DNA from 2 places in the Streptomyces sp. TLI_053 genome. Region 2 is predicted to be linked to the other one. Evidence: riboswitches for the same ligand, from Rfam matches in the RefSeq annotation. Region 2 holds a riboswitch; the other holds the start of a gene.
What was found. Region 2 has a riboswitch for FMN ahead of ribB (3,4-dihydroxy-2-butanone-4-phosphate synthase). Riboswitches for the same ligand answer to the same signal wherever they lie in the genome.
Positions count from the first base shown of each region.

Region 1 (3,412 bases), 300 kb from region 2:
GGCGACGGCCCGCTCGACCGGGTCGAGGACGAACTCGCCGACCGGGGTCGCGACGGGGCCTCCGGGCGGGATCGCGACGGGGTTCTCTGCCGGACGCGGGGCGGGGTTCTCGGTCATGCGGAGGCTCCCTGGAGGACGGGGTCGGTCACGGAGTGTGCGGTGCGGCCGCGGAGCCACCAGGCGCGCAGGCCGAGCAGGACCAGGACGAAGTACACGGAGTAGGTGAAGCCGGAGAAGACCAGGCCGTTGTTGAAGGCGAGCGGCACGCCGACCAGGTCGACGGCGATCCAGGCGAACCAGAACTCGACCCAGCCGCGGGCCTGGGCGACCATCGCGGCCAGGGTGCCGACGAAGATGTAGGCGTCCGGCCAGGCGTCCCAGGACAGTTGCGGGACGGCGGTGAAGAGCGTGCCGACCGCCAGGGTGCCGAGCGCGGTGCCGCCGATCAGTACGGCGCGCTCGCGGCCGGTGGCGAAGCGGACGGCGATGTCGCCGTTGCCGCCACCGTCGCCCCGCGCGGCGCGCTGCCATCGGGTCCAGCCCCACACGGCGGCCGTGATCACGACTATCTGCTTGCCGACGCCTCCGCTGAGATGGGCGCTCCAGTAGGCGCCGACCAGGACCAGGCCGGAGAGCAGTTGGACCGGCCAGGTCAGCCGGGAGCGCTGCCAGCCGAGGGCCAGGGCGGCGAGGCCGAGCAGGTTGCCGATGATGTCGGAGCGGTAGACGTCCTGGCCGAGCAGGTGAACGGTGCCGTTGAGCCAGTTCACCGCTGCTCCCCCGGGGTGTCGTCGGCCGGGTCCGCCGAGTTCGTCGCGTTCGTCGCGTTCGTCCCATTCGTCGCGTCCACGGCGTTGGCCGCGTGGGGTGCGTCGACTCCGGGCAGGGGCGGGAGGGTGCGGGCCTCCAGCAGCCGCTCGACGTACTTGGCGAGGACGTCGACCTCCAGGTTGACGCTCTCGCCGACGGCCCTGGTGCCGAGGGTGGTCAGCGCGAGGGTGGCCGGGATGAGGCTGACGGTGAAGCTGTCGCGGGCGGCCTCGACCACGGTGAGGCTGACGCCGTCGACGGTGATCGAGCCCTTCTCCACCAGGTAGCGCGAGACGGAGTCGGGCAGCGAGAACCGCAGCACCTCCCAGCGGAGCTCGCCGGCCGCGTCGCGTTCCCCCGGTTCGCGACTCAACAGCCGCCCGGTGGCGTCGACATGACCCTGCACCAGATGCCCTCCGAGTCGGGCTCCGAGCGCCATCGCGCGCTCCAGGTTGACCCGCCCGCCGGGCTTCAACTCGCCCAGGCTGGAACGGTGGAGCGTCTCGGCCATCACATCGGCACTGAACTCACCAGTGCCGAGAGCGAGTTCCTCGGGGGTGTCGACGACGGTCAGGCAGACGCCGTTGACCGCGATGGAGTCGCCGTGCCGCGCGCCCTCGCAGACCACCGGGCCGCGCAGACGGATACGCGAGGATTCGCCGATCTCCTCGATCGACACGACCTCGCCGAGCTCTTCGATGATGCCGGTGAACACCCGGGTTCTCCTCGCGCTTGGGGCGCGGACTCCGGGGTGTGGCACGGGAGAGGGACACGGACACGTGTGGGCACGGGGGTACGCGGGCCGCCGGACGACAACGGGACCCGTTGCCGGGCTGCCGCCGAACCGGGCGCCGGAACGAGGAGATCCCCGTTCGTCGCCGCACACCGCCTCCCGAGGTCCACCGGGGGACCACGGGCCCTGCTCACTCGTCCGCCGCGCACGCCTCCCATCCGGACTTTAACCGTCGGTCCAGGAATTTCACCTGGTCAACCGGCCGCTGGCTGCGGACGGGTCGCGGACTGTAACCGCCGGTTCGGATTTTCACCGACCCCGGAGTGCGCTGAACGTCACTGCTACTTCTGCCGTCATTCTGCCATGATCCGCGCGGAGCAAGGGAGAGGTGTCCACTGTGGCCTCTTTCACTCGGCCCCGGGGAATGGCGGCACGGGGTTGCCGGAGCGCCGCTGTCGCCGTCGCCGTCGGGCGGGGCGGGGTGGGGCGCTGCGGGGGTGGTCGGGGTGGAGCGGGGTTGTCGGTGGCGCATTCGACGACCTGGCCACGGGAGTCCGGAACTGTCCGGCGGGGGCGCCTCGGGGCGTCGTCCGGGACGTCGTCCCGCGAGCACCGGGGCATCGGCTGGCGCATGCCGCGGCGTCGACCGGGTGTCCGGTGGCGGCCCGGGGTGCGTCGGGCGCAGGCTGGTGGTACCGGGGCGGCGACACCCGCCGTCGCGGGCGACCGCGGGAGGTGCGGGAGCTATGGCCAAGTTCATGGACGTCCACCACGGGATGGCCGGCATCACCGAGGAGCAGTTGCGAATGGCTCACCAGGCGGACCTGGCGATCCAGGCCGAGGAGGGCGTGACCTTCGAGCAGGCCTGGGCCGATCCGGAGTCGGGCCACGTCTACTGCCTGTCCGAGGCTCCGTCGAAGGAGGCCGTGCAGCGGATCCACGAGCGCACCGGGCATCCGGCGGCCGAGGTGCACCCCGTTCCGCTGATCGTCTGACCGCTCGGCTGTACAGCTGGCCAATTGCCGGTTGGCCGCTTGCCCAAGCACCTTATTGGCCTCCTACCCAATTAATCGGCCATCCTGTTGTGCGGCCGCCCAACTACACTCTTGGTCGGCTGCCCAACTGGCCGATCACCCCATTGGGCAGTTGCCCAACTGCATAGTTGGTCACTTGACCAATAGCTGTTGTTCGGCCGCCCAATTGCCCGGCCGCCGAACCCGGCCGGGCGGCGGGGCTCGACGGCGGCTCGACGGAGGCCCGACGGTGGAATTCGGCGGAGCAGACCGGGTCAGGATGCGGGGACCGGCGTGAAGTGGGTGACCTCCGGCGGGTGGGCCAGGTACCGGAGTTCGCCCTCCGACCAGACCGGCCGGATCCGCCACATCGGCCCCGCGTAGCCGAGCAGTGCCGCCTCGTCGCGCCACCGGCTGACCACGAGCACCCGGTGCCCGCCCTCGGTGACGGAGCGCAGCAGCTCGCCGCCGAGACAGCCGTCGGTGCGCCCGAGTTGTGGCAGCACCCTGCTGGTCAGCACCTCGCAGAACTCCTCGATGTGCCCGGCCATGACCTGGCCGGCCCAGATTCTGATGATCACCGCGACCACCTGCCCCGAAAGCGTCCTGGCCCCATTATCGACGCGAAATCGCTAGTTGCGAGGGGTTCGGGCAGGATTTCCGGGCGGCGGACGGCCGCTCGGACTCGGCCACGGCTACCTTCATCGGTATGACCAGCACACCGGAGACCGTCGTTCCGTCAACCCCCGGGCCGGATCGGCCCACCGGCCTGTTCGAGGCACTCGCCGCCGCCTCGGTCCGCGACCCGGCCGTGCTGCGGGAGGTCTACGAGCAGCCCGGGGACCACGCCCGCCGC
Region 1 covers NZ_LT629775.1:7,760,955-7,764,366, reverse strand. The annotation lists gene BLU95_RS32525 (bifunctional 3,4-dihydroxy-2-butanone-4-phosphate synthase/GTP cyclohydrolase II) at 1-117, opposite strand, end outside; gene BLU95_RS32520 (nicotinamide mononucleotide transporter family protein) at 114-770, opposite strand; gene BLU95_RS32515 (riboflavin synthase) at 767-1,525, opposite strand; FMN riboswitch at 1,746-1,873, opposite strand; gene BLU95_RS32510 (SCO4226 family nickel-binding protein) at 2,290-2,538, shown strand; gene BLU95_RS32505 (antibiotic biosynthesis monooxygenase family protein) at 2,832-3,137, opposite strand; gene BLU95_RS32500 (MSMEG_1061 family FMN-dependent PPOX-type flavoprotein) at 3,266-3,412, shown strand, end outside.
Region 1: another riboswitch for FMN. It lies ahead of BLU95_RS32515 (riboflavin synthase); the one in region 2 lies ahead of ribB (3,4-dihydroxy-2-butanone-4-phosphate synthase).

Region 2 (3,412 bases):
CCGCCGCCGATCACCGCGACCCGGTCGCCGGGCTGGAAGGAGCCGCGCCGGAACGAGTGCACCACGCAGGCCAGCGGCTCGCCCATGGCGGCGTGCAGCGGGTCGGCGTCGCCGACCGGCCAGGCGTGGGCGGCCGGCACCCGCACGTACTCGGCGAGCCCGGCGCCCATGCTGATGCTGCCGTCCGGCAGCAGACTGCCCTGCGGCGAGGCGCAGATGGCGCTGTTGCCGGAGCGGCAGTGGCGGCAGGTGCCGCAGCGGGTCAGCAGGTCCACGGTGACCAGATCGCCGACGGCGGGGGCGTCCTCCAGTGCGGCGGCGCGCGCACCTACCTGCTCGACCCGGCCGGAGACCTCGTGGCCGGCGGCCACGGGGTAGACGGGCATGGCGCCGGTGTAGAGCTTGGCCTCCATGGTGCACAGCCCGCAGGCGGCGATCCGGACGAGCACGTCGTCCTCGCCGATCTCGGGGCGCGGGGTCTCGCGGATCTCGACGGAGCCGGGGGAGGTCACCAGGGCTATGCGCATCGGTCGTTCCTTTCGCGGTGCTGTGGTGCTGCGGTGCGGTACTGCGGTGGTGCAGCGGTGTCGGCTGCTGCGGTGCGACTGCCGCGGTGCGGGCCGCCGCGGGCACGGGGGTGCCGCGGTGCGGGTGGCGCCGTGCGGTCGCGCCGCCGGGGCACGGGTGGCGCCCCGACGGGCCGGTCGGTCGGGTGGACCGCCCGGACGGCGGGGGGTCGGCTCAGGCCGGGGGAGGGGGAGCGGTCCACTGCGCGGCGGGTCGCCAGTGCGTCCACCGCTCGGTCCACCAGGTGTCGCCGCGGTCGATCCGGGCGGCGAGCGCCGCGGCCTCGGCACGGACGGCGGCGGCCTGTTCGGGAGTGAAGCCGCCGGTGCGGGCGCGCTCCTCGAAGGCCTCGACGTCCTTCCAGCGGTACGGGCCGCCGTCGGCCGGGATCCAGAGGTCGAGCTCGTGGTCGAGGGTGTCGACGCCCTCGTCGGTGATCCGGTACGGGTCCTGGAAGTTGACGTACCAGCCGGAGAGCTCGTCGGTCTCCGGGTCGCGGAAGGCCCAGACGGCGTAGGCCTCGCCGGGGCGCTGCAGCTGCAGGACACCGGGGCTGCGCCAGCGGTCGGCGACGGTGCTCCAGCCGTGCGGTCCCCAGCTGAACTCGCCCTCGCCGAAGGAGAGCCGGGTGTCGTGGGCCAGGTACACGGCGAGCAGGTCGGGTTCGTGGGCGACGACCCGGACGGGGTGGCTCAGCCAGACCCGTCCGTCGAGGATCTCCCGCCGCAGCACCACCTGACCCGGCGTCAACAAGGTGCCTGCGGAGACGGGTTCGGAGACCGGGACGGCCGTCGGAACGGCTGCGCCGAGGTCGTTCGCCGGCCCGGCCGCGCCTGCGCCGGGTTCGTCGCCGACGGACACGGCGGAGCGCCCCGGACTCCTCGAAGGATCGTGCATGAACGTCTTGCCCCCGTTTCGCAATGCCGCCCCCGGAACGCGGGCGGCGAGACTCCGGCCCCCGCCGGAGTGCCGAACGCCCGCCCCTCGGACCCCGTCCCCAGTGGTTCGACGCAGGTCGAACGGGGGTCACTACTCGTGGGTAGGCATCGGCGGTCCGGATCTTAAGCACGCTCGGACGGCATTGGCAATGCCCGCCGAACGGCGGGGTCGGGAACCCCCGGTTCGGCGTGTGATGCAGCCCACGGCTCCACCCGTTCACCGACGTCTTGTCAAGATCGCGGCAAGTGTGCGAGGTTGACGGGCGTTGTTCAAGACGTTTGCGCACTCCGGGGTCGGTGAAATTCCGAACCGGCGGTTACAGTCCGCGACCCGTCCGCCGCCAGCGGCCGGTTGACCAGGTGAAACTCCTGGACCGACGGTTAAAGTCCGGAAGGGAGGCAGTGCGCGGCGGGCAGGTTTTTCCGACGGCCGGGGGGATTCCCGTCGGCCGGTCGGTCGCGGGCCGCTTCCACCGGAATGCGGTCGACGACCGCCCCTGCACGCCCATGCTCCAGCAGCCCCGGAAGTCCGCGCCCCGAGCGCGAGGAGAGTTCCGATGGGCCACACCACGGGCACGACCACCGCCGACGCGACCTCGTACGCGGCCGGCGACACCGAGCAGCCGTTCGACTCCGTCGAGTACGCGGTCGCGCAGATCGCGGCCGGCCGGGCGGTCGTCGTCGTCGACGACGAGAGCCGCGAGAACGAGGGCGACCTGGTCTTCGCCGCCGAGCTCGCCACCACCGAGCTGGTCGCCTTCGCCATGACCGAATGCCGCGGACTGCTCTGCGCCCCGATGACCGGCGCCGACCTCGACCGGCTGGAACTGGACCAGATGGTCCGTGAAAACACCGAGCACCACCGCACCGCCTTCACCGTCTCGGTCGACGCCGCGGCCGGCATCAGCACCGGCATCTCGGCGGCCGACCGGGCGCTGACCCTGCGGCTGCTGGCCGAGCCGGGCACCCGCCCGGCCGAGCTGGTGCGCCCGGGCCACGTCTTTCCGCTGCGGGCGGTCGACGGCGGTGTGCCGGCGCGGGCCGGTCACACCGAGGCCGGGGTGGACCTGTGCCGGCTGGCCGGCCTGCGTCCGGCGGCGGCGATCTGCGAGATCGCGATGGCCGACGGTGCCATGGCCAGACTGCCGGAGCTGCGCGAGTTCGCCGGCCGGCACGGCCTGGCGCTGATCTCCATCGCCGACCTGATCGAGTACCTGCGCACCGCGGGCGGTGCGGCCGGGGCGGCGGTCCCGGAGGGTGCGGCCGGGGCGGCGGTCCCGGCCGGAGCGGCACGGACGGCGGTCGCGGTGGCCGCCGGCTGATTCCGCCGGGAAACCGGCCGCAGGGGGGCGGTTCCGCCGGGAATTCCATTTCCGGGGCGGTGCCGTGATTCGCCCTGCCCGCAGGAATTCCGGCACCGGCTCCGGTTAACCGGCTGTTTTCCCGGAATTGACAGTTCCGCAACCCTGCTCCAATAATCGATTCACGGATGCACGCCGACGGGGAGAGGCCTGGTATGTCCGACACCAGCACCACGGAAACACTCAGAATTATTTGGGAAGAAGTCCTCGGCACGCCGGTCGACGACCTGGACGCCGATTTCTTCGATCTCGGCGGGGATTCCCTGCTGGCCCTCGCGATTTCCACCCGGGCCATCGAGTCCGGTCTGGACATGCCCCGGTCGGCGGTGCTGCGCCGCAGCACCCTCCGGCAGCTCGCCGAGGCCGTCGAGGACCCACGACTCTTCGATCGCGCCTGAGCGATGGCCATCGTCGTCGTCTACGACCAGGGCTCGGCCTCGCCGCGCGAGGTGATCGCCCTGGGGCGCACGGCTCCGGTACTGGTCGCGCTGGCCGACTCCGACCACGCCCGGCAGGTCGGCCCGCTGTTCGAGGAGAACTGCGCGG
Region 2 covers NZ_LT629775.1:7,464,603-7,468,014, forward strand. The annotation lists gene BLU95_RS31255 (zinc-dependent alcohol dehydrogenase) at 1-527, opposite strand, end outside; gene BLU95_RS31260 (ribonuclease FAU-1 family protein) at 742-1,428, opposite strand; FMN riboswitch at 1,785-1,915, shown strand; partial or broken gene ribB (3,4-dihydroxy-2-butanone-4-phosphate synthase) at 2,063-2,731, shown strand; gene BLU95_RS31270 (phosphopantetheine-binding protein) at 3,022-3,264, shown strand; gene BLU95_RS31275 (ATP-grasp domain-containing protein) at 3,268-3,412, shown strand, end outside.